DNA from 3 places in the Alteromonas sp. HB246098 genome. Region 1 is predicted to be linked to each of the others. Evidence: predicted binding sites of a transcription regulator. Region 1 holds the regulator's gene; each other region holds the start of a gene.
What was found. The regulator MetJ, encoded in region 1, represses methionine synthesis genes. The targets are predictions, from matches to a motif close to TAGACGTCTAGACGTCTA.
Positions count from the first base shown of each region.

Region 2: msrA (peptide-methionine (S)-S-oxide reductase MsrA) is a predicted target of MetJ. The motif match lies at 3,963-3,980, and genes of this name have one in related genera.
Region 3: metK (methionine adenosyltransferase) is a predicted target of MetJ. The motif match lies at 4,731-4,748, and genes of this name have one in related genera.

Region 1 is NZ_JBTZUG010000009.1:129,900-138,836, forward strand. Features, by position in the region: gene hslU (HslU--HslV peptidase ATPase subunit) at 1-364, opposite strand, end outside; gene hslV (ATP-dependent protease subunit HslV) at 447-971, opposite strand; gene ACYTPF_RS17185 (SPOR domain-containing protein) at 1,327-1,917, opposite strand; gene priA (primosomal protein N') at 2,050-4,239, opposite strand; gene rpmE (50S ribosomal protein L31) at 4,692-4,904, shown strand; gene ACYTPF_RS17200 (hypothetical protein) at 5,079-5,396, opposite strand; gene ACYTPF_RS17205 (malic enzyme-like NAD(P)-binding protein) at 6,043-7,278, shown strand; gene metJ (met regulon transcriptional regulator MetJ) at 7,366-7,698, opposite strand; gene metF (methylenetetrahydrofolate reductase) at 7,859-8,746, shown strand.
Region 2 is NZ_JBTZUG010000010.1:35,629-47,838, reverse strand. Features, by position in the region: gene ACYTPF_RS17655 (metallophosphoesterase family protein) at 1-1,866, opposite strand; gene ACYTPF_RS17650 (hypothetical protein) at 2,116-3,237, shown strand; gene msrA (peptide-methionine (S)-S-oxide reductase MsrA) at 3,341-3,886, opposite strand; gene ACYTPF_RS17640 (thiol-disulfide oxidoreductase DCC family protein) at 4,144-4,539, shown strand; gene ACYTPF_RS17635 (SDR family NAD(P)-dependent oxidoreductase) at 4,529-5,254, shown strand; gene ACYTPF_RS17630 (sodium-dependent transporter) at 5,585-7,006, shown strand; gene ACYTPF_RS17625 (NAD-dependent epimerase/dehydratase family protein) at 7,210-8,022, opposite strand; gene ACYTPF_RS17620 (DUF2884 family protein) at 8,261-9,100, opposite strand; gene ACYTPF_RS17615 (hypothetical protein) at 9,460-9,651, shown strand; gene ACYTPF_RS17610 (mechanosensitive ion channel family protein) at 9,788-11,140, opposite strand; gene ACYTPF_RS17605 (acyltransferase) at 11,144-12,037, opposite strand; gene ACYTPF_RS17600 (acyltransferase) at 12,034-12,210, opposite strand, start outside.
Region 3 is NZ_JBTZUG010000001.1:1,377,557-1,389,766, forward strand. Features, by position in the region: gene ACYTPF_RS05880 (phosphoglycerate kinase) at 78-1,253, opposite strand; gene epd (erythrose-4-phosphate dehydrogenase) at 1,371-2,381, opposite strand; gene tkt (transketolase) at 2,400-4,391, opposite strand; gene metK (methionine adenosyltransferase) at 4,819-5,964, shown strand; gene ACYTPF_RS05900 (hypothetical protein) at 6,209-6,679, shown strand; gene ACYTPF_RS05905 (3'-5' exonuclease) at 6,756-7,259, opposite strand; gene ACYTPF_RS05910 (ABC transporter substrate-binding protein) at 7,593-8,771, shown strand; gene ACYTPF_RS05915 (ATP-binding protein) at 8,771-11,641, shown strand; gene ACYTPF_RS05920 (DMT family transporter) at 11,648-12,210, opposite strand, start outside.

The DNA.
Region 1 (8,937 bases):
GGAATTTCACTTTCTTCATTTCGTTTTCTTTCGTCATTTTTACCGCGATGTCGGCTAAATCACGAATGATAGTCTCAACTTCTTTACCTACATAGCCCACCTCGGTGAACTTTGTCGCTTCAACTTTAATGAAAGGTGCGTTAGCAAGTTTAGCTAGACGGCGAGCGATTTCAGTTTTACCTACCCCCGTTGGACCAATCATCAAAATATTTTTTGGCGTAACTTCTTGGCGCAGCTCAGGCTCAAGCTGCATACGACGCCAGCGGTTTCTAAGTGCAATAGATACGGCGCGCTTGGCATCTTGTTGACCGATAATGTGTCGGTCTAACTCGTGAACAATTTCTCTTGGTGTCATCTCAGACATGAATAAACCCTTTTCTAACAATACTTGTTGTACTTGCTACGCAGACGAGCGACAACAAGCCAATAACAGCTTTCGCTATTACTTAGTAATCTAGTACATCAACCGTTTGGCTATGGTTAGTGAATACGCAAATATCACCGGCAATGGTCAGCGACTTTTCAGCAATTTCCTTAGCGCTTAACTCGGTATTATCTAAAAGTGCAGTAGCTGCCGCTTGGGCGTAGTTACCGCCAGAGCCAATAGCGATAAGATCTTGCTCTGGCTGCACTACGTCACCATTACCGGTAATGATAAATGACGCCGTTTCATCGGCTACGGCAAGCAGGGCTTCGAGTTTGCGTAGCGCCCTATCAGTCCGCCAGTCTTTGGCAAGTTCAACCGCCGCTTTGGTTAAATGGCCTTGGTGCGCTTCAAGCTTCGCTTCAAAGCGCTCAAATAGCGTAAACGCGTCGGCCGTGCCGCCCGCAAATCCCGCTAGAATTTTGTCGTGGTACAAACGGCGCACCTTGCGCGCATTCCCTTTCATTACTGTGTTGCCCAGTGATACCTGTCCGTCACCGGCCATTACCACTTGATTCCCACGTCGTACAGATACAATCGTTGTCACGTTATTTCCCCGTTTAGCTGGGCGCTGCTGCGTTTTATACGTACCTTTTAGCGGAACTAGGGCAGCAGCGTAATAATTCAATAACAAATAAGTGGGGGAAGGCTTTTTAATTTCAAGGGTAGGATAGAATTATGTGCGCTCAGCGCTGCATATTATATGGGCTTAGCGCTGACGGTGCTTATTGAATATGTCATTTATCGAGCGCATACTTTCGCCAATACAGCCTATGGCCAATTGAAATAATGCCTAGGAAATAGAGCACAGATAAAGTAGCAACATTGAAGTCGCTACATAAATGTAGCTCGCCTAGAAGCGAGCTCGTTCTTTGCTGTCTGATAGCGCTCTGGAAAGAGCGCTACAAATTCCAGTACCAAATTTGGCATGTGGCAATGTTCACCTTACGCAGGCTGTGCTTGGCTTTCTCCGCATCGCGCTTAGACTCATAAGGGCCAAGAATAACGCGGAACCAATCACCATTGCTGCCGGTGCTGTGTCTGATAAGAGCTTCTAAACCCTGGAATGCAATTTTGGCTTTCATCTCTTCAGCTTGGGCGCGGGTTCTAAACGAGGCGCACTGCATTAAATAGCGTTTATCCGACTTTTCCTGCTCTCTTACTTCAACTTCTACTTCGTATCCTGGCAGAGTCTTGATGTATTCCCACTCTTCCTCAGGCAGTTCAGGTAAAGACTCTTCTGTTGGGGCAACAGGTCGTGAAGCCTGAGTATCTACGTCATCCTCTACATTGTCTTTTATCGACCACAAAAATACACCGAAGCCAATCACTAGAGCGAAAATGCCTATAAGGCGAACGATAGGAAGCTTCCCAGAAACTGGGCCGTTAGATTGTGCGTTTGATCGCGTATTTGTGGCCGGTTTTCTACCTTTACCAGCAGCCTTCTTTTTTTGAGGAGAGCGTCCACGAGAGACATAATCGCGTTGAGCCATAGTCGGCAATATTCCTACTTGTTATCGTTGTTTGTATGCGTAAGAAAACGTCATATACCAAGTCTATTAGAAGGGCTAGTGTTTCAGCCTCTTCAATCTTGTTAAAATTTTAACGTATTGCTACCCAACAAGCTAACTGAAATCGGTAGGATCGATATCTATCGACCACCTTACTTTCATAGCCTGCGGTAACGCCTGTAAAAATGGCAGCGCCAAACGCAGCGCGTTATGAAGCGGCGCACGCTTTTCATGGCTACATACCAGCATAAACCGAAACCTGCCTTGCCGTTTTTCAATTAAGCAAGGAAACGGACCGTTTATATCAATGGCGTGCTGTTGATTAAACACCTGCTTACTTTCCTGTAGAAAGCGATAAGCCAAACTGCTATCGGTAGCCTCTGCGCGAATAACAAACTGGCTAATAAAAGGGGGTAACCCTGCTGCCTTACGCTCCATTAAAGCGTGCCGTGCGAAATGCCCATAGCCATTGTGCACTAAATCTTGTAGCAAAGGGTGATGGGGGTTGTGGGTTTGAAGCCACATTTCACCAAGTTTGCTGGCGCGCCCTGCTCTTCCAGCAAGCTGAGTAACAAGCTGGGCAAGCTTTTCTGGCGCTCTGAAATCCGCGCTAAAAAGTGCACCATCACAATCTAGCACTGCTACTAGGGTGACATGAGGAAAGTGATGACCCTTTGATAGTATCTGGGTGCCTACCAGAAGCTGGTACTCTTGGCGATTAATAGCATCAAGGGTTTGGTGAAGCTTGTCTTTGCCCCGCACGGTGTCACTGTCAATACGTACTTGTTTAATGCCTGGGAATAAACTTGCAAGCCCTTGCTCCACTTGCTCGGTTCCCGTACCTGCCGTTACTAATTCATTGTGATGGCACGCTTCGCAGTTTGATGGCATTGAGCGCATGCCACCGCAGTGGTGGCACTGTAGCCGGTTTTGGGCTTTGTGTACGGTATAAGGGCGGTCACAGCGCTTACACATTACGGTTTCACCACAGCGATGACAAAGTAGCGCTGGCGCATAACCTCTTCGATTCACAAACACCAACACCTGATTTCCTGCGCTAATGTGCTGGCGCATTATGGTTAGCAGGCCTTGCGAAATACCGTAATGAATAGGTTGGTCGCGCGCATCCAGCACATGCTGATGTGTGCTTTTCGCACCTCCCGCTCGCTTGGTTAGCTGTAAGTGAGCATAGCGGCCGCTTAGTGCATTGTTGAGTGTCTCAAGCGCGGGCGTGGCACTGCCTAGTAAAAGAGGAATATTGTGCTGCTTGGCACGCATGGCTGCTAAGTCACGGGCGTGGTAGCGAAGCCCATCTTGCTGTTTAAAAGACTCGTCATGCTCTTCATCCACAATCAACATGCCGGGGTTATGCAGCGGCGTGAAAATAGCCGAACGAGTACCAATGATAATACCGAGTTCACCGGCTTTAGCACGCTGCCAAACATGTAAACGTTCTTTATCAGAAATCTGAGAATGCAAAACGCCCACCGCAATGCCAAAGCGCTTCTCAAAACGAGATACCGTCTGAGGTGTTAGCCCAATTTCTGGCACAAGTATAAGCACTTGTTTTCCGTCGCGCAGTAAAGGTTCAATGGCCTGAAGGTACACTTCCGTTTTACCGCTACCGGTAACCCCTTCAAGTAAACTTACCGCGAAGTTACCTTGCTGACGATTAAGCGCAGCAATGGCAACTGACTGTTCAGTGTCTGGAATTGGCTTTTCAGAAAGCGATAACGAGGAAAGCCAACTACCTGGCTTAAATTCAGGTGCTATTTCTTCGATACGTACCAAAGACTTTTCAACAAGCGCTTTAACTGCAGGTGCACCATACTGTTTTCGCGCTTGCGACGCTAATAAAGCTCCACACGCCAGCGCGGAAAAGCAAGCTTGTTGCTTCGGCGCTCGCGATAGCGTTTCTGCAGCCGTTTGCTCACCGTCTTCGGTAAACATTAGCATGTCTTGTGGCGTGGGGGCCGCCGACTCGCCTTTGCGTAATAAAACAGGCAACATGGCGTGCAGTACTTCACCTGGCGCATGATGGTAATACTGCCACAGCCACTGAGCCATTTTCAGCAACACATCATCTATAATGGGGCTATCGTCAAGTACCGACTCGATAGCTTTTAACTTATCGACGTTGTCAATTTCACTTTCAGTTTTTTGTAGAGTTTCGACGACCACACCCACCAATTTACGTGGACCAAAAGGCACAACCACTCTTACACCCGCACTGAGTGCGTTGTTGTGGGTATATGTGAAAAGTTGGCGCAGTGGCACTGGCACGGCAACTTGGATAAAGGCCATTGCGAACGTTCTACCTTATTTGATGACTTTTACAGCGCGCAAATTGCTTGCTGAGCGTCTTACACTGAAACTATTTATTTAGAGGCTACATGCATACCTATAGGTTACAGCAATGTGCGCTGCTAGCAGCTAGCTACACCCCTAGCTATACCTTTTGCTATTACCACACAATTTTGCCATTAGCGCATATGGGCCTAGCCTTGAAAGACAAATATTTAAACATATTTTACTGGTAAGCATGAAAGGAATGTTGTTTGTTTAGGCGTCTTGTTGAGTTCTCTTGTTTAACATTTGGACAAAAACCGCTTGATCAAGCCACTTCCATCCTATATTATGCGCCGCTCTTTTTGCGATGGGTTGTTCGTTGAACGACTTATCATTTGAATTAAGTAACGTATGGTGTGCGACTTCGGGTTGTATAGCGATACGGCCTTATTATTTGAGGTAACCCAATGAAACAAGATATCCACCCTAAATACGAAGAAATCAAAGCAACTTGCTCATGCGGTAACGTATTGAACATCCGCTCTACCCTTGGTAAAGACATCAACCTAGACGTATGTTCTTCATGCCACCCATTCTACACTGGTAAGCAACGTAACGTTGATACTGGTGGTCGTGTTGACCGCTTCAAGAAGCGTTTCGGTGCATTGGGCAAAAAGTAAGCCTGATATCGAGTTTGAAAAAAGCGCCTATATGGCGCTTTTTTATTGCCTGAAGGTTACTATTCATGTCAGAAACTACTGTTGAATAGCTTCCACTTATGCAAGCGCCTCTAATTAAAAGCTAATTGATCATATCGATAACGCTTACACTTAAAATCAAAACACTCATTATACTTAATGAAATTTTTTGATTCCTGACAGATGTTTATCCCAGTCTCCTCTACTTTGTTTTTTACACGCCTCTTCACTGTCAAAATAAATACCAACAGGAATAGACTTTATAGATTCAAGGGCTATATTCACCTGGTTTATGAAGTCCATATCCCAACCGCTTATCAATGCTTGCTGTTTCTCCCGCTCCGTATTAAACACGGCAACAACTTTAGGCGCTTTCCAAGGCCCTAGATGCGTAAGCCATACAAAACCATTATGGTCAGATTTTACGTTTTCACACACGTCAGTTAGCACTGCGACTAGTTTTCTTTCTGTCATATTCTTTGTTTTAAAAGCTAGCTTGAAAGGTTTCTTGTCGTATTTTATCAGATAAATGAAAGCGAAATTAAAGAGGTTTATCTTTGTGCAATATTATCTAGCACTGTTTTTAAGAATATAAATTGATAAGTATTTTAGCCGTTAAAGCACCCGCATCTACAATACCATTACAATACACCCTCAAAATATTAAGCGGATTAATAATAAATTTTATGAATGACAATTATAGGCTTATTTTACTGGTCTAATTAGTATGCCTAACCTACATTGATAATTGAGAATTCTGATCAGATATGTACACAGTGATTGGCTGTGTTAGAGTTGCGATCGGCACCTTGATAGTGAGCATTAATTTTATGAATAATGCTTTACTGTAAAGGCTCGTGGCGCTTTTGGATATAAATGTAGGTCTAAATGTTAGTCCTAATATCAACAGCGATATGTGAGGAAAATCAGAAAGCGTTAACGCTAGGTCTGCAGTTTCCAACGTACCACACCAGTGCCCACAACTATTTATAATCACTTTTGTCATTAGTTGGTTGTAACGCGCTTATGTTTATCTACCTATAACTACAACGATAATAAAATAGCTACAGAGCGTGAACGAAAACACCGATGAACCCTACATCTAAGGATACTTTTTTACATGTCAGATTTTAGACAACGCGCACTTGACTATCACGCCAAACCCACGCCTGGAAAAATTCGCGTAGAGCTATCTAAGCCTGCCGATAGTGTCGACGATCTTGCTCTTGCTTATAGCCCGGGCGTTGCCGAACCGGTGAGAGAAATCGCCGAAGATGCAGATAATGCCTATAAATATACGGGTAAAGGCAACCTTATTGCTGTTATTAGTAACGGAACGGCAATTTTAGGATTAGGCAATTTAGGCCCATTAGCTTCAAAACCTGTCATGGAAGGTAAAGCGCTTCTATTTAAACGCTTTGCTGGTTTAGATGCCATTGATATTGAAGTGAAACATCGTACGACGGAAGAATTCATCAATACTGTAGCCAATATTGCTGATACGTTTGGCGGTATTAACCTAGAAGATATCAAAGCGCCGGAATGCTTTGAAATTGAGCAAGAGCTCATTAAGCGCTGTAAAATCCCAGTATTCCATGATGATCAACACGGTACCGCTATTGTAACCGCCGCAGGTATGCTTAACGCTTTAGAGATTCAGGGCAAAAATATAGAGAACGCTAAAATTGTTTGCATGGGCGCTGGCGCAGCAGCGGTTGCCTGTATGGAGCTACTGATTAAGTGTGGAGCCCAGCGTGAGCGTATCTACATGTTAGATAGGAAAGGCGTTATCCACACTCGTCGCGAAGATTTAACTGAGCACAAGAAGCTGTTTGCTAACAACACTGATAAGCGCACCCTTGAAGATGTAATGGAAGGCGCAGATATCTTTGTCGGTGTATCAGGCCCTGATGTTTTACCGCCAGAAGCGCTTTCTTTGATGGCTGAAAATCCAATTGTATTTGCATGCTCTAACCCTGACCCAGAGATAAAGCCTGAACTCGCTCACGAAGTACATAAAGACCTAATTATGGCTACTGGACGCTCAGACTACCCTAATCAGGTAAACAACGTGCTGTGCTTTCCATTTATTTTCCGTGGCGCTCTAGACGTTCGCGCTACAGCTATTAATGACGAGATGAAAGTGGCGGCAGTTGAAGCCCTTCGTGCTATTACAAAAGAACCCGTCCCAGAGGAAGTATTAGCCGCAAGTAAAAGTGACAGCCTAACGTTTGGTAAGGATTATATTATTCCCAAGCCTATGGACCCACGTCTGTGCGAGCGTATTGCTACCGCTGTATCTAAGGCGGCTATTGAGTCGGGCGTTGCACGAGTGCCTGAAAACCCGGAAGAATAAAGATACATAAAAACGGCGCTGTGTTGTAGGTAATTACTTACATCCGCTAACATACAATACAGGGCCGTGTCTCTTTAATGATAGATATCAGTCGTCTTCAGACACATCATTTTCGAAGCTTGGATCAATACCCATTTCTTCCATAATGCGCCTAGCTTCAGCCGGCACGCGATTAGGGTTGTCTTTACGCAGGTCATCGTCGTTAGGCAAAGGTTGTCCGGTAAACGCGTGTAAAAACGCTTCACACAACAGTTCCGAATTAGTGGCGTGGCGCAAATTATTGATTTGGCGTCGGGTACGCTCATCAGTAAGTGCTTTAAGCACATTAATAGGTATAGAGACAGTGACTTTCTTTACCTGCTCGCTCTTTTTCCCATGTTCTGCGTAGGGGTGAATATATTTACCGTTCCATTCTGCCATTGTACTAACTCGGTCTACTCTTTTTATATTATGAAGAGAAATTCTAAACAAGTTCACGAAAAGGTCAATTGAGCAGTGTAAACCTCTTGACGTCTAGACATATATTCTTTAATTTAGACGTCTAAACGTCTATAAGATTACATTTTTGAGAGTATAAACCATGGTTTCTTACGCACAAGGTATCGATGCATTAAACCAGTCCCTGTCGGAGCTGCGTGATATTGATGTATCTTTTGAATTCTTTCCGCCTAAAACGGAAGCCATGGAACAAACCCTGTGGAAGTCGGTTGAACGTCTAGCCCCGCTAAAGCCAAGCTACATGTCGGTTACTTACGGCGCCAATAGCGGTGAACGTGACAGAACCCACGATGTGGTAAAACGTATTCAACAGCAAACAGGCGTTGCTGCCGTTCCTCACTTAACCTGTGTCGACGCAAGCCGTGATGAATTAAAGCAAATTGCAAGAGACTACTGGGATTCTGGCATTCGCCGTATTGTCGCCTTGCGTGGCGACTTGCCTAAAGGGGTAGACAAAACAGAGATGTATGCCTCTGACTTAGTTGCCTTACTAAAAGACGTTGCCGATTTTGATATTTCAGTTGCTGCCTACCCAGAAAAACACCCTGAAGCGCCAAATGCGCAGTTCGACTTGCTAAACCTTAAACGCAAAGCTGAAGCTGGCGCTACCGAAGCGATAACCCAGTTCTTCTTCGATACGAGTGTTTACCTGCGATTTAGAGACCGCGCAGCCGCCGCGGGAGTAGACTTAGACATAGTTCCAGGAATTTTACCTGTGACTAACTACCAAACGTTAGTAAGGTTTGCTGGCTTTACAGACGTGCACGTTCCGGGCTGGTTGCACAAGATGTTCGACGGTCTTGATGCAGATGATCAAGCCACTCGTAACCTAATAGGCGCTAATATTGCCATGGACCAAGTGAAGGTACTGGCAAAAGAAGGGGTGAAGCACTTTCACTTCTATACTCTCAACCGTAGTGAACTAAGCTATGCAATCTGTCATATGCTAGGTGTGCGCTCCGGCGATTGATTTTGTGTAGCGGTAACAAAGCTATACAAGTAGATAACTAAAGGCGCATTCCATGCGCCTTTGTTGTATAAAGTATTGATTAACCTTTTGCCACTGAAGCCTACGCCAGTTACCATTTGCTGTATTATGAATTGAACTATTGATACCGTAAGGTCTCCCATCAAAAGATCACGCTGTTTGTCTGCCAGAGG
Region 2 (12,210 bases), on a different contig from region 1:
CTAATCGTCTTTAGAAGCTGGGAATTCTACCTCTTTACCGTTGCTCAACAAAGCTTTGCACTGAACATCGGCGTTTTTCTGTGAAATTTTTAATACGCCGATGGCGCAACCGTTGAATAATTCGCCATAACCCTTGCTAGGTTCCCGTGCTTTTACCGACATATTCCGACGTCTTGTGAAAAGGTTCAGGGGCGACTTGGAGCGATAAAGCACACGGTTCAATCTATCTAGCCACTTAATGAGTCCATCCGGGAACGCGTTTTTCAATCCGCTGCAGGTGAACTGAGTAATATGGGGGCTGTTTCGCCTAAAGCGTAAACGCACATCGTACACAAAGGAATAGTGCACATCTCCCGACAAAATAATGAATTCCGGCGGGGTTTTGTAGTGCCTGAATATGTTTAACATAACGTTGGCAGTACCTTTATGGGCCATCCAATTTTCTGCATCAACCGTGAGCGCCTTGCCAAAAAACGTGAATATTTTTTGAATGGCCTCAATAACTTTAACCCCATAGATGGGGGCAGCAGAGACAACGATGACAGATTCTTTGCCAATAATAGAATGCTGGAAATCACACAGCGCTTCCCAATCCATTAAGCCCGAAGGCTTGTTCATATTTGATTCACTGCGCCAGCGCTGTGTTCGTGTGTCTAATACTTCAATAGGAGGCGTGGTATCTAAGCGGTAATGCCATTGATCAAAATCTAAAAGATCGCTTATAACTTCATCGTGTGCAGTGAAGCCATCTTCACTTATCGATTCGTGTACTTTTGCGATCAGCGGCGCGACTTTTTTAGGCGCATTGCCCCAGCCTTGGCATAGCAAGTAGCCAATGAGAGCATTGCCGATCATGCGTTTTGATAAAGGGCTGCTATACACTTCTTGTTCCCAACCCCGTGTTAAGTTCCAATCGTCAGTAACATCGTGATCGTCAAAGATCATATAGGTAGGAATGTGCGCTAGTGCTCGGCGTACCTGGGGTAATTGCTTAACGAACCCGGTAAGCGCGTCATTCTCTTTATCGAAAATGTTTGAGTACTTTTCTGGGATCCCATTTTTATCTATGGATACGCTGGTCCAAAGCGTATCGGACCACACCAGCAAATACATAGCGATGATCTCTGCACTGCCAATTAAATGGTTTTGTGCATTTACCGACGTAAAGACAGGCTTTTTCTTGGCGCCAAAGAAAATTGAAGATAGTACCGTGTTGGTCGCTATTTGCGGCAGAAGCTGTTCACGTTCATAAAACCCAAATTCATGAGTTGCAAGTTCACTCGTATTACCCACCACTGCGCCCTCAAGCGCTTCGTGGTAAAGGCCTAAACGCTCTATCACACTGTGAATGGCTTTAAGCATAGGCCCTGCTACATCATCTGCGTAAATTTGATCCCCCGTCATCAACAAAAGATCGGGGAAATTCTTATCTTTTTCAAATGCGTTCTTATGAAGCACGTCAACCTGCGCCAGCGCATCATCTTCGTGAAAGTGGGGCTTGCGGCAAGAGCCGTGCAAAATAGTTTCGGGTGTTTCGGTGTAGTGAAAGCTTGGCGAGGGCTGGCCATCGTAGAGTATTGCGCGCTCTTCTTTTTCCCATGCGGCTTGCGCAGACGAATCGTCAAATAACAGTTGATAGCTAATGCGCGCTCTGTCTTTAAAAGGATCAGCGGCGTAAAAAGAGATTAGATGGATGAAAGCATAAGAGCCTACGCGTACAGTTTCACTCTGACACTCACCCGCTATTGTATGGTCACAAGACGATAGTTTCAGCGATGGTGCTTCGGCGTTACTGGTGACTACCCATATATGGCTTTCAGTAGGCGTCACTTTTCTAACTATTGGCCCTGCTATGACTTGGGGCAAGTGCTGCGTAGGAATGGCTTTCTCCTTCAATACTCGTTTTGCTAGCTAAAACACTTTTTTCGCACCTATATTGAGGCGCTTTACGATCTTTATTGTGTTTTACAGATACAAAGGCAGTCGCTAATGTAAATAACCGCTATAACCTTACTCTTTTTTGTGCATAAACGGTATGCTCGATATACTCCCTTACAATTTTTTCAGTTTTAGCTTTTGCTCTCGCTCTAGTGAGTCGAGAGGGGACTTCATATTATGCTTAAATATTTAACTGCCACCGTTTTAACCGCGATGCTGGTCACCGCATGCAGTGAGCCCAAAGATGTCATTATTAGTCCAGAACCCACCGATTTGACAGAAACAACGGTAGGGAAGTGGATCCTCGATGAATCTGGAAAAGTGATGTTTGACCCCCAAACATCAGGGCTAGTAGTGCTAGACGGACAGCTAGTAACCATTGCAGATGCAAGCGCGGATGCTACGCAGCAGTTGAAGTTACATAGCATTTCACCAGACACGGCAACGCTAAGCGCGTCTAGTATGCGCTTTTCATTCTCAAGGAGCGTGCGTCGAAGCTGCTTTTATGGCTACTTAAGCGAACAGCCAGATTTAGAAGCGTTAGCGGTAGACCCTAGAGATGCTAATGTCATCTATACCGTCACAGAAGACGCTACCCGTACTGGCGCCTTAAGCCCTCGTTGTGAAACCAAGTACGAAGATACAGGCTCTACAGACTACCCAACCCTATTGGTTAAATTAACTCGCAAGGACAATGGTGATGTTGAAATGTCAGACGTACGTCCAATACAATTTCCGAAAGAGTTCGAAGTAGGGAACTTCCCCAATGATGGCATTGAAGGCCTCACTATGGCAGAAGACGGCACTTTGTATTTGGCATTGGAAAAAGACAAAGCGGGACAGCCACGAGTCTTTACATTGTCTGTCGATAAGGACTTTTTCTCATCGAGCGATTTTGCGACCGTGAGCGAACCAGACCTACAGCTTCCTTCGTTTACCTCGGGTAATCACCCCATAAATGGCTTGGCTTTATATACGCACTCAACAGGCGCATCATATTTATTTGGCGCTGCAAGAAACGACAATGAATTATGGGTAATTGATACCACTGGCAGCAAGCCAACAAAGCGCATTCCCATTATTTTTGATGTTGCCAGTGACCAGAGTTGTGAACAGTACACGATGGATAATTCATCAATGGAAGGGTTAGTCACTATTGATAGTACGCTATGGATAATTAACGATCCGTGGGAAAAGAATTACATGAAAAATGCGACATGTGAGGCGCATAAGACGCGTTATGAAGATTTAGCACCGTTACTGTTTCCGATAGAAATCAATGACGTTTGGTTTGATTAGCGTCTATCTACTCAAGATGACCTTCAAACCGAATAAGGGTTGCTACCAAGCAACCCTTTCGTTTTAGCCTATCTGTAAACGCCGCTAAAAAAGCTGACTTTACTTATGCATCGCTGCGAAGGCGAGAAGCAAAAGTCTTTTTGAATTTTGCAAGCTTAGGTGCAACCACCATAGAGCAATACTGGTTCTGCGGATTGTTTTTGAAATAATCCTGATGATAGTCTTCGGCGTCATAGTAGTTATTCACGGCTACTATTTCAGTGACTACCGGGTCGGGCCAAATTTCTTCCTCTGTGATTTGTGCAATAATTTTTTCAGCTTCCGCTTTTTGAGCATCGTTGTGATAGAAGATTGCGCTGCGATACTGAGTACCCACATCATTACCCTGTCTGTTTAGCTGAGTAGGATCATGTAGCGCGAAGAAAATCTCTAAAATTTCACGGTAGCTGATGTTGTCTGCATCAAACGTTACTTGTACCACTTCTGCATGGCCAGTATTTCCCGTACATACCTCTTCATAGGTTGGATCGGCTTTTTCACCTCCAGCATAGCCAGAAATTGCTTTTTCTACGCCTTCGACAGTGTTGAACGCGGACTCGATACACCAGAAGCATCCGCCTGCTAAAGTGGCCACTTGTAAATTTGCCATAATAAAACCTCTCTTAATCTTTGCTTGTAGTGTGGGTGCCCCTAGGTCACAACACAAGTCATCCAAGCGTATTTTTTTATCGTATAAACGAATATTAAATAAGAATAACGTGCGACGGCTTGAAACGGTTTTAAACTTAACACGATAAGAGCGCTGATAGTGCACGGCAAACGCGTTCTAATCTATATTTTTCCATGTTTGCATGGGCGAAATTGTCTTCAAGCGATAAGCGTCGTAAGTGGCAGAGGTAGGTAGAAGTGATTATTTTTTATGATGGTTATTGCCCTTTGTGCATAGCCGAAATGCGTCATCTACGCAAAAGAGACAAACATAACAAACTCACACTGGTCGACATTCAGGCCCCTGATTTTGCAAGTCGTTATCCAACCATGGATTGGCATGCGCTTAACGCCAGAATTCATGGCCTTCGTGAAGACGGCACCCTAATTACCGGACTTGATGTTACCCATGAAGCGTGGAAAGCAGTGGGTATGGGCTGGATTTATGCTCCGCTTCGCTGGCCTGTTATTCGTTATGCCGCCGATGCTTTCTACAATGTATTCGCAAAACATAGATATACCATTTCTTACCTTTTAACGGGTAAAAAGCGCCAGTGCGACCGCTGTGTACCGGGAGAGCCGAATGGAAAGTAACGTACTGATAGTGGGCGCATCTGGCGGTATAGCGTCTGCGCTTATAGAACAATATCGCAGTGCAGGCGCAAAGGTGTTTGCAGTAAGTCGTGCAGCTGTAACTGAAAGTAACAACCTAGAGAATGTTTCGTATCATCAAATTTCTGAACAGGATGATAAGCACATTAGCGGTTTTGTAAAACAACTCGCTGAGCAAGACGTTGTGTTAAATACGGTAGTAATAACAACCGGTTTTTTGCATAACGAAAACGATGGTATTCACCCCGAAAAACGCTTAGAAGATGTCAGTGAGGAAGCCCTGACAGCGTACTTCGCGACAAATAGCATTATTCCCTCTATATGGCTTAAGCATTTAGTCAATGTTATGAGTAAAGAAGGGTCTACCCTTGTTTGCCTAAGCGCGAGAGTAGGGAGCATATCAGACAACGGGCTTGGCGGATGGTATGGCTACCGTGCATCGAAAGCCGCGCTCAATATGTTTGTTAAAACAGCATCGGTAGAGTACAAGCGCAGATTAAAAGATGTCATGCTGGTATGCTACCACCCAGGTACTGTTGATACAGGACTGTCGAAGCCATTCCAAAAAAATGTAGCCGCTAAAAAACTCTTTACACCAGAGTTTACCGCCAAACAGCTTGTTCACCACCTTTCAGCGCTTGATCGGGAGCAAGCTTGCCGTTTTATTGACTGGAATGGTGAAGTGGTAACTTGGTGATACGGTCTATCATCGTTTCAGCAAGTTCAACATCAAGACTTTTTATTTCACTGCTGTTACCATGCTATTTTGGGAATGGTGCAGCGTATTGATACGCCCATAGAGGTAGCAATACAACGCGTTGACGCCACACGTGAGTCATAACAACAAACGCCATCCTAATAATAAATAATACCAGTTCGCTCGGCTTGATTCCGACGAGAATCAAGAACGAACAACAAGTACAAATTGTGAGTGCAAAAAAGTGATTGTTTTATACAAGGCTAATTTGTATGTCATAAGGCGTGACAAGCGAACTGTTATAACAATAACTCAACAAGAGGAATGGATATGAGCGGGGCCAGAGAACAGTTCGGATCGCGCATAGGTTTTATATTGGCTGCTGCAGGCTCTGCAGTGGGCATTGGTAATTTGGTGGGTTTCCCTGTCGGTGCAGCTAAAAACGGTGGTGGGGCATTCCTTTTAATGTACGCCATTTTTGTTTTTGCTATTTGTTTACCGGTTATGCTGGCGGAGATGTCAGTGGGCCGCCATGCTAAAAAAGACCCATTAGGCGCATACAGCGCTATCAGTGGTAACGAAAAGAAGTGGAAACTTGCAGGCTGGTTTGCGATTGCTACGCCGTTTATGATTGCGGTTTTCTACATGGTTATTACTGTATGGCTTTTTGGCTATTTATTTGAAGCAGTTAGCGGAAACTTAGACAAACTAGCAGACCCCAATACATTTGGGGTGTTTATTAATTCAGAGTCTATTTTCGTCTACATGGCTGCTGTTGTTGGTGTGGTTTACCTTATTCTTCAAGGTGGTGTAAAAGAGGGGATAGAAAAAGCGGCGAAGCTGCTTATGCCAGCACTTTTCGTAATGCTTATCGGCCTTGTTATCTTCGTACTAACCCGCGAAAATGCAATGGCTGGTGTTGAGTTTTATATTGTTCCTGATTTTTCAAAAATTACGGCGCAAGTGGTCAATGGCGCATTGTCACAAGCCTTTTTCTCACTATCGCTGGGTATGGGGATTCTTATCACCTACGGTAGTTACATCGATAAACGTGCGGATGTACCAAGCGCAGCAAAGCTTGTTGCATTAACCGATACCGCTGTGGCTTTTACCGCTGGTTTAATGATTCTTCCTGCCATATTCTCTTTTAACCCAGATATTAACCCTGATGAGTTAAGTGAATCGTCTGTAGGTATGATTTTTACTTATCTGCCTAATATCTTCTTAGCACTACAAGACTCCATAGGCTATATGGGCGCTTCGATAGTCGCGAGCCTGTTTTTCCTACTCGTGTTCTTTGCGGCAATTACGTCTCTAGTGTCTATTTTTGAAGTACCAGTTGCAGCACTAATGGACGAAAAAGGCGTGAGCCGTAAATGGGCGTTAGGCTCTTTAGGTAGCATTATGATTGTGCTGGCAATTCTAAGTGCACTGTCGTTTGGTAAAGTTGATATGCTGACGTCATTTATGCACTACGCAGGCGCAGATAAATCGCTGTTTGACGTAATTTACGATGTATTCTACGACACTATTTTGCCGTTAAACGGCTTGCTAATTTGCTTGTTCGTTATTTATCGCTGGAAGAGTGCTAATTTTAATGCTTCTTTGGAAGAAGGCAGCAGCGGCTATAAAGGCAGCTGGTTTGAAAAGTATGTGGATGTTTCGTTGAAAACCTTTATTCCGCTAATTCTACTTGTGATTTTTGTAAACACGGTGGCGGTGAAATACTTTGGTGTAAGCCTGTTCGGTTAAGCATGTTCACCATACAAAACTAGTGTATTTGCTGTGTGCTAGCAGTAAATTCGGATAAAAAAACGGCAAGCCTGAGGCTTGCCGTTTTTGTTTCTTTTAGCGATTAGCTCTTAATTCACCGCTCTTTGGCAACTTATTAGCGAATACACCTCAATGAATCTACAACCGTCTTAGCGAGCTAAGTAAACATACAAGCATAAGCCTTAAAACATGCTATAGGGGTCACCATAGGTAGGCGTAATGTTAAGCCTTTCCCAACTTTGCGCAGCGTCGATAACCTTGCCGCCAGGTTGAGCTTCTGTATCAGAAAAGTGTGGTGTGTCTATACCCATCGCGTTAGCTGCATCTACATAATAAATACCGCGCTTAGGGTGAGATAAGCTGCAAAGGTGTATAACGTCGTTTAGCGGCTTGTCGCAAATAATTGAGGTTAACGCAGACACGATGTCGTGCACATGGACAAGGTTAATTCGTTTATTTCCTGCATCCAACTGTCTTCCACTTAATGAACGAGCTGGGTGACGATCTGGACCTACTAAACCCGCTAAGCGAACAATACTGATATTAGTTTGGTCTCGCTTAGACATTAAATGGTTTTCAATAGTCACGTGGGCTTTCGCCGACGCAGTTTGTGGGTTCGTGTCACTTTGTTCCGTAAGGACGTTATTCGTGTCATCGCCGTAAACCGATGTGGTACTGATAAAAATAATGTGCGCGACGTCTGCGCTTAGTGCAGCATCAATAAGTCGCAGCATATTTTCAGTAAATGATTCGAGGTTAGTGTTTCTTCTACCAGGGGGAATATTTAACAATAACGTCGCGTTTTGTAAGTGGCTACATAGTACTGATGTATCATCGCCCAGTGCATATTCTATGGCGGTGACACCTTGTTCCTTTAACGCGAGGCGTTTCTGTTGGCTTCGAGTAGTGCCTATAATATTGACCTTACCTGCCAGTGCGTTGCCTACATAGCCGGCTAACCAGCCATAGCCACTAATTACTACATTCTGAGTCATCGATTAAATTCCCCTTTTGTTTAGGGCTTAAGAGTACATCAATCGGGGTGCGGATGTCGTTAATATGCCTACCATTAACTGAAAAAGCAGAAATCTGAAAGAGGTGAAATATTCAAAAGTTAAATAGCGAGCGGTATAAAAACTAAAAACCGACTGGTTTTTCAGTCGGTTTTCAAAATAAGTGATACAGAAAGGTAAGTAGTTTGTTGTAGCGGGTTTAGTTCGCTAAATTACTCGACTACATTTTCATTTCGTCGTTGTGGCCGTGTTGCTCATGGTGATCTCTGTGATCAATATCCAGCAGGTTCAAGTCATCAAGCCCTGATATAGATGCCTGCATTTTACCTTCCGCATAGTCGGCTTTCTTCAGCACTTTACACAAAGCCTCGCCTTTTTCTTCCAGCGAAGCGGCTTGGCTTTCCAAGCGATATTCTAAATCTTCACCCCAGCGCTCCATCTTTTGTTCAAACTCAGACATATCACCACCTTCCCACAGCATTTGTGTGCCAACCGCGATAAGAATCCGGCCCATAGATTCACTGATCAAAGATTCAATTTGTGTTTCAAACTCTTGCTCCCAGCTCTCGTCAAACCAGCCTGGCTCGTCAAATTTCGTAGAATCTACGCGAATATTGCCCGCGTCATCATAAAATGAGGTGTTTAATTTAGTTTCTAGTGAGTTGAACAATTCATTGAAATCATCACCCATTTGGTCACCGCCCAGCAGTTCAGTAAACACTTCAGTTACTGCTACGTTGGCAATTTGCAGTCCTTCACTGGCAATGGTAAGAGTCATAGGAATAGCAATATCAATGTTGTTGTAGTATTCACTTACCCAACGTTGCTGTTCTCTGTCTAGCGAAACTGACTGGCCATTAATGGTCATATTGTGTTGAGCATCAATGGTCATTACTGAACCATTGTCCATCTGAACCGTGAGGTCGCCTTGGTAATACTGAATATGGCCATCTAGCTCCATGTCGCAACTGTTGTTCTGAAAGCTTGTGTCATGCGCGAATGCGTGGCCACTTATCAAAGCACTGGTAACGGCAACAGAAAGTAGTAGTTTGTTAGACATTGTTCATTCCTTAATTTAGGTGTAACACATTAACTTTGTTCTAAACGCTGCGATGGGGTGTAGAGTCACTATCAAATAAACACTAGCGTTATTCGCTGGTATATCTTTACTATCTTTACTGTCTTTACTAGAGCAATGGCCTTGCCAAAATTTAAAGTTTATATTTTTCAGTGGGTTAAGTTTTGAGAGCGGTTTTTTAGAGCAATTTTAAATTCACTATTTAGTGAAATTGCTAATTAATTAGTAGTTTTGACTAAGATCAATTAATACCAATAGCGATACATTTAAGCCAATCCAAGCATGGTTAAATCTTATTTATTGGTGCATAATACCGCCAATATTTTTAAGGGGTTATCACAATGGCTGATTGGATTAATGCAATTATGTTTGGTGTTGCGCTAATTGCCTTTACGCTAGGGCTAAGTAGCATCGTTATGGGCTTTATGACTGCTAAAGCAGGTGCTGAAGGTATGCAGGAAAAAATCGAGTATGGTTTTTTTGGCGTTACTGGTTTAGTACTTTGCTTACTGATGGCCTACGCACTGGCTTAAGCGATAAGCATTATGAAAAAACCGGCTATTACAGCCGGTTTTTTTTCGCCCTTAAACAACAGTGATGTAAGTTCTACTAGCCGTTGTCATTGCGGCTGTGTTCGCTTTTGTCCTGCGCTTCTCTTGGCTCCCTTACTTATCTTGGTGTATTGGCACTTTCGTCATCAATACGGTGTTGAGCAGGTTCCTGTCGGGCATCGTTTCCTTCAGAGCTGTTAAACACGCTATGTTCACGATGGGCAAGCAAGGATAAGTGCCCATCACGTTGATAAGCGCGTAAGTCGAACAGGTCTAGCATGGCCATGACATGGTCAAAAATATCTGCCTGAACTTTCTCGTATTTAACCCAGTCTTTTTGAATACTAAAGCAGTAAATTTCTAGAGGTAAACCGAGCTCATTAGGCGGCAACTGCCTAACCATAAGAGTCAGTTCTTGGTTAATATCTGGGTGTTTACGTATATAAGCCTCTAAATACGCCCTAAAAGTACCGATGTTAGTAAGGCGACGGTTGTTTAACAGATCCGATTCATCAATAGAATAATCTCTGTGATAGGCACGAAGCTCGTTCTTCTTTTTCTCGACATACTCATTGATGTAACGAATTTTTGAAAAGCGCTCTAGCATGTCGTTGTCGCAAAGCTTGATAGAGTGCACATCGATATATATTGCGCGCTTAATTCTACGACCACCAGACTCCTGCATGCCCCGCCAATTTTTTACCGCTTCAGTGGTAAGGCTATATGTCGGTAACGTCGAGATGGTCTTGTCCCAGTTTTGCACTTTAACGTTGGTCAGGCCTATCTCGAGTATTTCCCCATCTACTTCATACTTAGGCATGGCAATCCAATCGCCCGTATTAAACATGCGGTTGGCGGCTATTTGAATGCCGGCAACAAAGCCTAGAATGGTGTCTCTGAAGATGAGTAGTAAAACAGCTGCAATGGCGGTTAAGCCAGACACAATAAGCAGTGGGCTTCTATCTACAATCAACGAGATACTAAGTAGTATCGTAATGATCGCGAAGGCCAGTTTTGTTACCTGAATGAAGCCTGTAATAGGGGCGCGCCGAGATAGGGCTGAAGCATTGTAGACATCTTCTACCGTGCTTAGCATGGCATACAAAGCTAATAGCCCACTATACAGCATGTACAGCTGGGCACTCTTTATCATCATTCCGTGAATGACAGCTTCATCATCAATGAGAACAGGGGTGGTAACGTAAATAAAGAGAGCCGGGAAGAGGTGCATTAAACGTCTAAAGAAGCCGTGTTCTTGTAGCGCGTTATCCCACTTATTATTCGACTTATATACCCAGTTGGCTATTTGAGGGCGCACTAGCAGTCGCGCAACCACGTAGATAAGGATTGCTACGAATAGTATAGAGCCTAGAGCAAGCAAATTGTAAAGCGGATCTTCAGTGGTTAAATTAGGAAAAACGTCTTTAACCAAATGAATGAAATGATCGCGTACTGAAGCACTGACTTCCATTATTTACGACTCCAACAGTTTCTTTATACGGTTGTCTTTATTTTCCCACAGACCATTTAACCAGTTTTGGAAATAAAGACGAAACTCAGACTCAGTGCGTTCTGATTCTTGTTGAAGCTCTGGCACTGGGGTTACGTTTACGTCGATAACGATTTTTGTCATCTGACCGCTTAGCATTGCCATCATTGGGTGACGTTTATTTTCAGGGTAAAGTAGCGAGATATCTAGCACGTTAGTAAATAGCTCACCCATAGCTGAAAGCGTGAAAGAAACCCCGCCCGCTTTTGGTGGCAGTAGGTTTTCGTAAGGGCTTTGCTTAGATAAATGCTTTTGGGTTGTGAAGCGTGTTCCTTCCACAAAGTTGATGACGGTAGTAGGAACCGTTCTAAACTTTTCACAATACGCTTTAGTGGTTTCTAAGTCCTTGCCTTTCTTGTCTGGATTTTTTTCCAAATATGCGCGGGTATATCTATGCATAAAGGGCATGTCGAGCGCCCAAGCGCCTAACCCAACAAAGGGTAACCAGATGAGCTCTTTTTTGAGAAAGAACTTAGGCGCGGGAATGCGGTGTGTGGCAAATTCAATAAGCAGAATAATATCTAGATAACTCAGGTGATTAGCGATAATCAGATACCAACTGTTTTTTGAAAGCACACCATGAACCGAACACTCAATATCAACCTTATTAAATAGCCTGATTAACAGCACACTAATACGCCCAAAGCTAAACATTAGGGCATGCATAACCTTGTTCCAGGCACTTCTAATTCTTCCATCTGGTAACAGCAGTTTTACCAAGCCAAGTAGAATAATTAGTCCGCCCCATAGAGCGAGGTTCAGAATTTGCAGCGTGGTGTGCAAAACAAAAATAAAAGGCGCAAGTACTACACGGATCATAATGGTTTCTGAGTTGCGTTAAGTGAATCTAAAAGCTGATCTTTGGCGTGCCATTGTTCATTTAGCCACGTTTGAAAACGGGCGCGAACTTGCGGATCATCAAAGTAACTATCGTTGAATACGCCATTTTCCATAATGTCTTTAATAGGCATAACCTTTATATTTACGCGGAT
Region 3 (12,210 bases), on a different contig from region 1:
GCATGTTGGGGCAACTTTGCACTAGGCCTTAGCTATCGAGAGCTTTTATGCGCTGTGTTTTTATACAGCGCTTAGGCTTATTTATTTTTTTCTTCTAGTACTGCTACCGCTGGTAGTGTTTTACCTTCCAAGAACTCAAGGAACGCGCCACCACCTGTTGAAATATAAGAAACCTTATCGGCAATTCCGTATTTATCAACTGCTGCTAGTGTATCACCACCACCTGCGATTGAGAATGCGTCGCTTGCTGCAATCGCTTCTGAAAGCGCTTTCGTACCTGCACTGAACTGTTCAAATTCAAAAACGCCTACAGGGCCATTCCAAACAATAGTGCCCGCATTCTTAATAATATCTTCTAACGCTTTTGACGAATCTGGGCCGATATCAAAAATCATATCGTCGTCAGCAACATCACTGACTACTTTTAGCGTCGCTTCGGTATTTTCATCAAACGCTTTGCCTACGACTACGTCTGTTGGCACTGGAATATTACCGCCATTCGCTTGAGCTTCATTCATAAGCTGCGTGGCTTGCTCGGTTAAATCCATTTCCACCAAAGATTTACCGACATTGTGACCCTGTGCCGCAATAAAGGTATTAGCGATACCACCGCCAACAATTAGCTGGTCTACTTTTTCAGCCAGTGTTTTTAGTACGGTTAGCTTGGTCGATACTTTTGAACCACCGACAATAGCAACCATTGGGCGCTTAGGGTTGTCTAGCGCTTTACCCAGTGCATCTAATTCAGCAGCAAGTAATGGGCCAGCACAGGCTTTTGGCGCAAATTTAGCAACGCCATGAGTAGACGCTTGTGCACGGTGAGCGGTGCCAAAGGCATCCATAACGAAAATATCGCAAAGTGCTGCGTACTGTTTCGCTAACGTTTCGTCGTCCTTCTTTTCGCCGTTGTTAAAACGTACGTTTTCAAGGATAACCAATTCGCCGTCTGCAAGCTCAACGCCGTTTAGGTAGTCTTTAACAAGCTTAACCGGTACGTCTAGGGCGTCGTTAAGGTAATCAACCACAGGTTGAAGAGAAAACTCATCAGCAGGCTCGCCTTCAGTAGGACGGCCAAGGTGAGACATCACCATAACTGCCGCGCCAGCGTCTAGGGCTGCTTTAATCGTAGGAATTGATGCTTTGATACGCGCATCAGAAGTTACTTTGCCGTCTTTTACCGGCACATTTAAATCTTGTCTAATTAATACGCGCTGGCCATTTAGGGCCATATCGCTCATGCTTGGAATTGCCATCGTCTTTCCTATGTTAATTTAAATTCAGTAGAACGTGTTAAAACAAGTGAAACACGCTCAAATTAACTGTGAAAGCTGCGCGGGCTGGTGCTACCAACCCTTGGCAGCATCAATGCTTTATTTTGCGTCGAACATCACTTTAGCGGTATCGAGCATACGGTTTGCAAAACCCCATTCGTTGTCACACCACACCAGTGTTTTAACCAGCTGTTTGTGACTGACTCTCGTTTGTGTGCCATCTACAATACACGAGTGAGGGTCGTGATTGAAATCTACCGACACCAAAGGCTCTTCGGTGTAGTCCAAAATGCCCTGCAATCGCCCTGCTTTTGCATTGCGCAGTGCTTGATTCACTTGTTCAATAGTTACCTTAGACTGAAGCGTTACGCTTAAGTCCATAGCAGTAACATTGATAGTAGGTACACGTACGGCAATGGCTTCGAACTTACCCGCAAACTTAGGCAGAATACGCTCTATACCGGCGGCAAGGCGTGTATCAACGGGAATAATTGACTGACTCGCGGCACGGGTTCTACGCAAATCTTCGTGATAAGCATCGATAACTTGCTGATCGTGCATAGACGCGTGAATGGTTGTGATCGTACCACTTTCAACACCGAACGCGGCGTCTAGCGCTTGAATAACCGGAACAATGCAGTTTGTGGTGCAAGAGCCGTTGGAGACTAATTTTTGTTCACTGGTCAACGTGTCTTCGTTGGTTCCGAAAATGACCGTATTGTCTAAATCTGGTGATCCGGGTGACGAGAACAGCACTTTGCCAGCGCCAGCATCTAAATGGGCTTGCCCCGATGCTCTGTCATCGAACTTTCCCGTACACTCAAGCACAATATCGATGCCTAAGTCTTTCCAGGGTAGGTCTTTAATATCGCTTATCGCGAGCAACGTAATATCGTCGCCTGCCACATTAAGCGTGTTGTTTTCTAAGGCCACATCAAAACGGAACCGCCCGTGGGCGGTATCGTATTTAAGTAAATGTGCTATGCCCTCGGGTTTAGCAATGTCGTTAATGGCCACAATTTTAAATTCGTTATTGCGCTCACTTTCATAAAGTGCGCGCAATACGTTACGACCAATACGACCAAACCCATTTATGGCAATATTTACCATAGGCTTATCTATTACCTCTTACAGAGACAGTGCAGCCTCTACTACAGCGTCAGTGGTAATGTTGAAGTGCTTGAACAGGTCGCCTGCAGGTGCAGACTCACCAAAGGTGTCCATACCTACGATAGCGCCGTTAAAGCCGACGTACTTATACCAGCTGTCTTTAGACAAGGCTTCAACCGCTACACGTTTTACAACACTAGACGGCAGTACGCTTTCTCGGTAGTCAGCAGACTGACGGTCGAATACGTCAGTTGATGGCATAGATACTACGCGAACGGCCTTACCTTGCTCGGTAAGTTTCTCTGCTGCTTCAACGGCAAGCTGAACTTCAGAACCGGTACCAATAAGAATAAGCTCTGGTGTACCTTCGCAATCTTTAAGTACGTAACCGCCTTTAGCAATATCTGCAACTTGTTGAGCCGTTCGTTCTTGCTGGGCTAAGCCTTGACGCGTGAAGATTAGCGTTGTTGGTCCGTCAATGCGCTCAATGGCAGACTTCCACGACACAGCAGACTCAACCTGATCACAAGGACGCCAGTTATCAAGGTTAGGCGTAGCTCGTAGCGCAACCACCTGCTCTACCGGCTGGTGCGTTGGGCCGTCTTCACCTAGACCAATTGAATCGTGGGTGTAAACGAAAATTGCAGGCTGCTTCATTAGCGCCGCCATGCGTACCGCATTACGTGCATATTCCATAAACATTAGGAAAGTTGCACCGTATGCCTTAAAGCCACCGTGAAGGGCAATACCATTCATCATGGCAGACATACCAAATTCACGTACACCGTAATAAATGTAGTTACCTGATGCATCATTTGCTTCAACGCCTTTACTGCCTTCCCAAATGGTTAGGTTAGAACCAGCAAGGTCGGCAGAGCCGCCTAATAGCTCAGGAAGTAACGGACCAAACGCGTTTAATGCATTTTGCGACGCTTTACGTGAAGCAATGTTTTGAGGATTAGCTTGAAGTTCAGCGATGATAGCGTCTGCTTTGTCGCTGAAATCTGCTGGCAACTCACCATTTACGCGGCGTTTGAATTCTGCTGCAAGCTCTGGGTATTCGGCTTCGTATGCTGCGAAAGCGTCGTTCCACGCGCTTTCCGCTTTTGAGCCTTTGTCTTTACCATCCCAGCCTGCGTAGATATCGTCTGGAATTTCGAACGCGCCGTGGCTCCAGCCAAGCTTTTCACGTGTAGCGACAATTTCGTCATCACCTAGTGGTGCACCGTGACAAGACTCCGTACCTTCTTTATTAGGCGAGCCGAAGCCAATAGTGGTTTTACAACAAATAAGCGTAGGCTGCGCGGTGTTCGCTTGTGCCTTCTCAATGGCGGCTTTTACTTGCTCCGCATCGTGACCGTCAACGCCTTCAATCACTTCCCAACCGTAGCTCTTAAAGCGTGCTGGCGTATCGTCAGTGAACCAGCCTTCTACTTCACCATCAATTGAAATGCCGTTGTCATCCCAAAATGCGATGAGCTTACCAAGGCCTAGCGTGCCGGCTAGTGAACATGTCTCGTGTGAGATACCTTCCATCAAGCAGCCGTCACCTAAGAACGCGTAGGTGTGGTGATCAACAATAGTGTGACCGTCTTTGTTGAACTGTGCCGCTAGCACTTTCTCGGCAAGCGCCATACCCACTGCATTGCTAATACCTTGACCTAGTGGGCCAGTAGTAGTTTCAACACCCGGCGCATAACCATACTCTGGGTGACCAGGCGTTTTAGAATGTAGCTGACGGAAGTTCTTTAACTCTTCAATTGGCAATTCATAGCCTGAAAGGTGAAGCAGAGAGTACAACAGCATCGAGCCGTGACCATTTGAAAGTACAAAGCGATCGCGGTTGGCCCAAGACGGGTTCGCAGGGTTGTGTGATAAGAAATCACCCCATAATACCTGCGCGATATCAGCCATCCCCATAGGGGCGCCTGGGTGACCAGATTTAGCTTGTTGAACGGCATCCATGCTTAATGCACGGATAGCATTGGCGAGTTCACGGCGAGAGGGCATGTTGTCTCCTGATTTATTTCGTATCTTTTGTTTCGTATTTTAGCGGGCTAGCCAAGCTAGACGAGCGTAGAGGTAAGGCGTTCGCTCTACTTCTTTATACGATTGAATGTGGCGTTATTCTTACCTATGCCACCTTTCAGTTCAATGGGTTTTGATTGCCAATAGTGAAAGTTATAGTAAAAAATGGTCTATAACCTGACCATTACGTACTCCCACTACAGCGAAAACGGTGATAACTAACACCTAGTTTTGTCTATACATCATTAACTTCGTCAATTACGACCTGAATAACCCTATAAGTGATCGGGTTGTGTCAACTATTCGTAACAAAGAGACTTTTAGACGTCTAGAAGTAAAGACTGGTATTTATAACTTGTTTTAGTACAATATACGACTATTTTGATAATTTAACGCTTACGGAGCATTTATGGCCACGCATTTATTCACATCCGAGTCAGTGTCTGAAGGACATCCGGACAAAATTGCTGATCAGATCTCAGATGCGGTTCTTGACGCTATTTTAGAACAAGATCCTCGCGCTCGGGTGGCCTGCGAAACGTATGTAAAAACCGGTATGGTTTTAGTAGGTGGTGAAGTTACCACTTCTGCATGGGTAGACATTGAAGAGCTTACTCGCAAAACAGTAAAAGAAATCGGCTATACGCACTCAGACATGGGCTTTGACGCCGATTCATGTGCCGTATTAAATGCTATTGGTAAACAGTCTCCTGATATTAATCAAGGTGTCGACCGTGCAAGCCTAGAAGAACAAGGTGCGGGCGACCAAGGCCTAATGTTCGGTTACGCTAGCGATGAAACTGATGTACTTATGCCGGCACCTATCACGTACTCTCACCGCCTTGTACAAAAACAAGCGGAAGTACGTAAATCTGGCAAACTAGACTGGTTACGCCCAGATGCTAAAAGCCAAATTACTTTCAAATATGAAAACGACAAGCCTGTTGGCATCGACGCGGTTGTGCTTTCAACCCAGCACTGTGATTCAGTAAGCACTGAAACAGTTCGCGAAGCGGTAATGGAAGAAATTATTAAGCCAGTGCTGCCCAGTGAATGGATTGATGGAAATACACGCTTTCACATTAACCCAACGGGACGATTCGTTATCGGTGGTCCAATGGGCGACTGTGGCTTAACAGGTCGTAAAATCATCGTAGACACTTACGGTGGCATGGCTCGTCACGGCGGCGGTGCGTTCTCTGGTAAAGATCCATCAAAAGTAGACCGCAGCGCAGCATACGCGGGCCGTTATGTTGCTAAGAACATTGTTGCAGCAGGTCTTGCAAAGCGCTGTGAAATCCAAGTGTCTTACGCCATTGGTGTTGCAGAGCCGACCTCTATCAGCATCGATACTTTTGGTACAGGTGTAGTAGATGAAAAAACATTGGTAGCATTAGTGCGTAAACACTTCGACCTGCGCCCTTACGGCCTTATCCAAATGCTTAACCTTGAGCGCCCTATATACCGCCCAACTGCTGCATACGGTCACTTTGGTCGTAACGAATTCCCATGGGAAGCAACGGATAAAGCAGAAGCACTGAAAGCTTCGGTCTAACCCAATAAGCATATAACGCTTATTGAAAACGCCGCTAGGTTGTTACGCTTTACATTGAAGCTATGCAGCCTGGCGGCGTTTTTCGTTGAAGTCTTTCAAGTTAAACAAGCTAGCCAGCTAGATTAAAAACGGTAAAGGCTATTTCCAACCTTTGTTTTTGGGTCTATGCTTAAATAACGAACACACTATTGCTTGTAGTTACTGGTTGTTTACAAGCCATGATAACAACATCTTGGGCTCTTCCATGAATATGGTTACTGGTATTTTCCTCGCCTTTGCACTGGCTGTCTCAATAACGGCTTTGCCCGCGTTCGCGGAAGTAAATAATACCAACTACAGCCCAATTCAGTTTAAGAGCAAGAAGATAGCTCGGTGGCAGCTAAACAGTATGTACCGCGTTCAATCCACGACCGAAACCTACCTCTACGATAACACTTATACCTATCCAGCGGGCTCACAAGGTATGTTTAGCGCCAGCCGGCGTTTCAACACTTGGGTGCCGCAGAAGGTTTATGCAACCTACAAAACAAATAATACCGCTTTTCAACATTATGCCGAGTGGCTTTATTTACCGCACGATGTAGGTACTTTTACGCGATTAGGTTGGTTGCTTGGCCAAAGCGAAGGATTAAACATGGCCGTAGAGCTAGAGCATAGACAAGTTGGAGAAGAAGAGAATATGGCGCTTTATTTAGGTGTTAATTACCTGTTTTAGTAATATCACTACCTATGGCTTAGCGAAGGCCGCGACGCCAAAATTGCGCTTCCCTTACTGAAAAGGCAACACAGAATCACTCCTGAGTGAGCGCCATTGTTTTAGCATAGGTTTGCTGAATTATCATTGCATCAGAACTCGCCCGATGACGCTTTACGTCTAGTTCAGCGGAAAGACTGTTTTTGACGTCGTGCCAATTATCCATTTGAGACTCACTCAATATATATTCGAGGGCGCGGCAAGTGAACGACATTTCAATTTGCGCAGCCGCGTACAGCTTTATCAGCCAAGGGTTATCTACCACCCATCCATCACTGTATACAACCGTATTCCCCAGAAAATTATTAAGCTCAACGCATACTTTATGAGGCTCCTCACCTCGTGCTTGCAACATTTGTTGAGAGATGCCATGAAGCGATTCTGCTTTTGTATCCCAGTGTACCCAAGAATCAAATGGCCTCAGTAGTTTGCACCACTTTGCACCATCATAGCGCACAATGCCTATTTCTATGGGGTAACTTGCCGCCCCAAATCCACTTGCTTCCACATCTATAATTGTAGGCAATGTTGTATTTCGCACTTATACTCCAAACTACTGTTCTCCTTAATTTGTGTTAGCAAAAGAGGATATCCTTCTCACTGGCACAGGTATTTTTTAATTTTTACCGTGCTCTGCGCTCTCACATAGCCGTTCACTAAACAACCATTTAGCTTCACGCCTTTTGTTCAATAGTAGAATCGTGCCACATTGGCTTATTTCTAGAAGCTTGTTTCTAGAAGAAGTATAAAGGGTGTTTCATCGAAAAACTGTACACACAATGAGCAAATTTAGACTAAAGGATAATGCGTAAATAATAAAACGCTCAGCACATTGCTATACACTTTTAAGGGTAATCAATCAGGTGGCTAATCCATGCGTGTACATCTTATTTTATCAGCGCTCCTCTGCTTTATATCCTTCTTTAATTCATGCCAAGCTAAAAGTACTCAAGAGCCGCTAATTATAGGTATTGATGCAGATCTCTCGGCAGTAGCTGTAGAAGGAGGCGTTGCTATTACTCGAGGCGTAGAGCTAGCCGTCGATGAAATTAACGCAAATGGGGGGATACTTGGTCGTACACTTAAAGTGATTACGAAAGACCATCGAGGAAATCCTGCTCGCGGTATTTACAATATTGAACAGTTTGCGCAAATGCCAAATTTACTAGCCGTCATTGGTGGAGTACACACTCCTGTGGTGCTTGCGGAAATTGATATTATACATACTAAGAATATTCTCATGCTGGTTCCCTGGGCCGCCGGCACCCCCATAGTAGACAATGATCATTCCCCCAATAACATTTTTCGAATCTCAGTACGTGACGCTGAAGCAGCGTCTGTACTGATAGACTTTGTAAAATCCAGAGAATTATCTAATGTCGCTTTGGTTCTAGAGCGAACAGGATGGGGACGTTCTAACCTTGAGTCTTTAACTAAAGCGGCACAGGATCAAGGGGTAAACATTAGCGCAACCTATTGGATTAATTGGCAACAGAAAGATTTTTCTGAAGATGCTAAGGCGATAAAAGATTCGAAGGCAGACAGTGTCATATTAGTTACCAACGTGCCTGAAGGTGTGGTTGTTGTAGATGCATTGGCTGAACAAGGCCTAAGCTCGCTTCCTGTTGTTTCTCACTGGGGTATAGCGTCAGGTCAGTTCGCATCTCAACTAGCCAACCCTATCCATCAGCACGACATATCAGTTCTTCAAACGTTTCACTTCCACCATCAGAAAAATAACAAGGCTAAACAACTGTTAGAAGCCTATTATAATAAATATGGACTTATTGATGCAGCAGCTATTGAAGGAGTCACGGGTTTAGCCCATGCATATGATTTAATTCATTTAATTGCTATCGCTGCCGATAAAGCAAATAGCATACAAGTTAACGAGTTGCGCAACGCTCTAGAATCGCTCAAAGACATCCAGGGCGCTGTTAAATACTATGAAGCTCCATTCACTAAAGAAAGGCATGATGCACTTTGGTCAAAGGATTATTTTATGACGAAGATTAATGATAAAGGCCATTTGGTAACAACGGGCAAGAAATAATGCAGCATGAACCTATGAGGCTGCGTTCTTTATTGCTTTCAAGCATGATCCCAAGGCTAGCGCTACTAATAGCAGTGCTGTCTATTACGCTAGTTGCCCTTTCCTTTCATTTCATTGTTAAGCAAAGTAATGCCCTTCAGCAGCAGTCGGTAGAAGGGCTCGAGCAAGATATTAGCTTCATCGTTAGCGATACAACGCGTCAGCTAGCTGATCTAGCGGCAAACGACATTATTATTAATTCGCTGGTTGATTTACAGCAGCGAGATAATTACCTACCTATGTTTTTTCGCTCTTTAAATCTTACCCAGGCAAAAACGGTAGAATTTGCACTGTTTGATTTTGCAGGTGAGAAAGTTATCGACAAAAACTGGAGTGCTACGCTTCCCGAGTCGTTAAGCAGTGCTTGGCGTCAGCAAACGCTTGGCTCATCAAACACCTTTTCGTCCGTATCTAAATACGGAGTAGTCATCAGCGTTCCCGTTCTGCTCAATGGCGTCTCTGAAGGTGCCCTTGTCATGTACGTCGATAGCCTTCAATCATTACTCGCGCCCTACCCTAGACTTACTAACCAGTTAGTCACAGATTCAAACGGAAACGTACTATTTAGTAGCGAGCCCTCTTTAATAGCGCCAAACTCAAGCTTTTTAGCGTTTAATCAAAGTGGCTATTCTATTAAGCAAACCAGCTGGAAGAATCTTCAGTTATATAGCGTTAAACCAACTATTACTGCATACAGAGAGGTTGCCTGGACAGGTATTGTTTTACTAGCAATGGTTGTGGGGTTCATTTTCATTATATTGCATATGGTGAGTATGACCGGAACCTTGGCCGAGCGAACCCTTTCAACGCTTTATGACGATATTAAAAATCGCCTTAACAGTGACAATACAACGTCTTTAAACAATGAATCGCAAATTGAGGCAAAAGAGTTAGCCGACATTCGAGCCGCTTTCGATAAGCTTATCTGGGACTTGACCGAGGTATCACTCTCTAACGAGCAATTTTCCAATGTATTAGAATCGATGGGCGACATGCTGGTCGTGGTCGATCAGAATCAAGAAATCCTCATTTCAAATAAACGCTTCGACATTTTTTGCGATGACCAATACGGTGAAAAGAACGCAATATTAAAGCTGATAGTACGGAAGTTATCAGCAAAGCAGAGCGATGAGCTGACGCACTTTTCAGTTAATTCGGGCAAAGAACGTTATATTCGTTGGACAAAAGCATCCCTTGCTGACGTAAATGGCAATATTCGTGGTGATATATATGTAGGAAGTGACGTTACCGAGCAGCGCGCATTAGAAAGCCACGTAAACGTACTTACCCATGCCATGGATGAAGCGACTGTTTCAATTATTATTTCTGACGTTAAACGGGTCGGGCAGCCAATTATTTATGTAAATAGTGCATTTGAAGAATTAACTGGCTACAAACGAAGCGAAATGATTGGGCACAACTGTCGCTCTATGCAAGGTGATGAAACCAGTAAGCAAACCGTTGAGCAAATTCGTAAAGCCATTGCGACACGTGAGCCTATTGAAACTACACTACTTAACTACAGAAAAGACGGCAGCGCGTTTTATAACCGATTAAATTTGACCCCAGTCAAAACCAATGGCGAAGTGACGCATTACATCGGTTTTCAACAAGATGTTACTCAGCAGCGACAAACGGAGCAATACCTTCAAGAAGCGAGAGACAAAGCCGAGGAGTCTGCTCGACTAAAATCCAGCTTCTTAGCAAGTATGAGCCACGAAATACGCACGCCTATACACGGCATATCTGGTGTTTTGCAGCTAATGGCGAACTCTGAACTTACTGAAGAGCAGAAGCATTACCTTTCACTCGCTAAGTTTAGTATTCAAGGCCTTTTACATATCGTAAATGACATTTTAGACTTTTCTAAAATTGAAGCAGGGCAGCTACAAATCGAAGATAATCCTTTCGATATTTTGGAGTCCCTTGAGAATCTTCAAAGTCAGTACGCCATCATGTGCCAAGAAAAAGGCCTTGAGCTACATTTCCACTTTGATTTACAGGGGTTCCACGTTGTACAAGGTGATGACGTGCGTTTCAGGCAAATTTTGTCGAACTTGTTGGGCAACGCCGTCAAGTTTACTGACACTGGATACATTGAAGTAACTACTAGTATTAAACAAGACGCAGACGACAGCCTTACACTTTTATGTAGCGTAAAAGACACGGGAATAGGTATTGCGCAAGATAAGCAAAGCACTATTTTCGATGTATTCACGCAAGAAGATCTATCAACTACCCGCAAGTTCGGCGGAACCGGTCTAGGTTTATCAATTAGCAAGCAACTTTGTGAACTTATGGGTGGCAACATAAAACTTGAAAGTGTAAAAGGTCACGGGAGTACGTTCTCTTTCACTATTTCTCTTGAGCCTGCAGATGAGACTTTGCTAGTCCCTGTGCACCACGCGTCCTCGTTAAAACGAGAAAAAGGTAAAAAGCGTAAAGTACTTATTGTTGAAGACAACGATATCAATCAGATAATCGTGAAACAGCACCTAAGCAACCATACTACCCTTAGCGCCAAATCTGGCTTAGAAGCATTAGAGGCACTGAATAAAATGAAGGTGACCTTTGATGTCATCTTAATGGATTGTCAAATGCCAGAAATGGATGGTTTTGAAGCAACTAAGCGCATTAGAAACGGGGAAGCTGGAGAGCGTTACCTAAACGTTCCGATTATCGCCCTGACCGCAAATGCAATGAAAGGTGATAAAGAACGCTGTGTTGAAGCGGGAATGGACGATTATTTAAGTAAGCCCTTCGATGCTGAAGACCTTATCGATAAAGTCGATCACTGGGCAAGTACTGAAAGGAATAGTGAATTGATATAAATAAGGCTATGCCGCTGCTTTTCTGCCATAGCGCTTTAGAGCAAAAGGAAATTTAATCGATTGGATTAAAAGGCAAAGACACACTAGCGTCATGCCAACCCACCCCACCGGCTTGAATACTTCACCAATAAGGAAGATAGCGAAAAGTGTCGCAACCAGTGGCTCTATTAGTGTGATAAGCGTGGCTTTACTGGCTTCAGTAGTGCGAAGACCATAGCCAAACAGCAAGTATCCAAGAAACATTGGCACTACGGCCATATAAAGTGAAACACTCGTGTGGATAGCGTTAGCAAACAGGTTCTGACCGGTAAACCAAAGAGAGGGCAATAAGACTAGCGCAGCACAGCCGAAAAGCCCAGCCATGGCAGATTTTGAGTTTGCACCAGTGTCAATGTGTTGCTTTGCAGCCCATGAATACCCCGCGTAAGTTAAACCAGCAATTAACCCCAAAGTAACGCCGAATATCTGATTATTATTAGACGCTGATAGCTCCAACGCCCCCTCAGCTTTGCCTATAGCTAACAGGCCAATTCCCAATGCGCCGAATATAAAACTTATAAACCATTTTA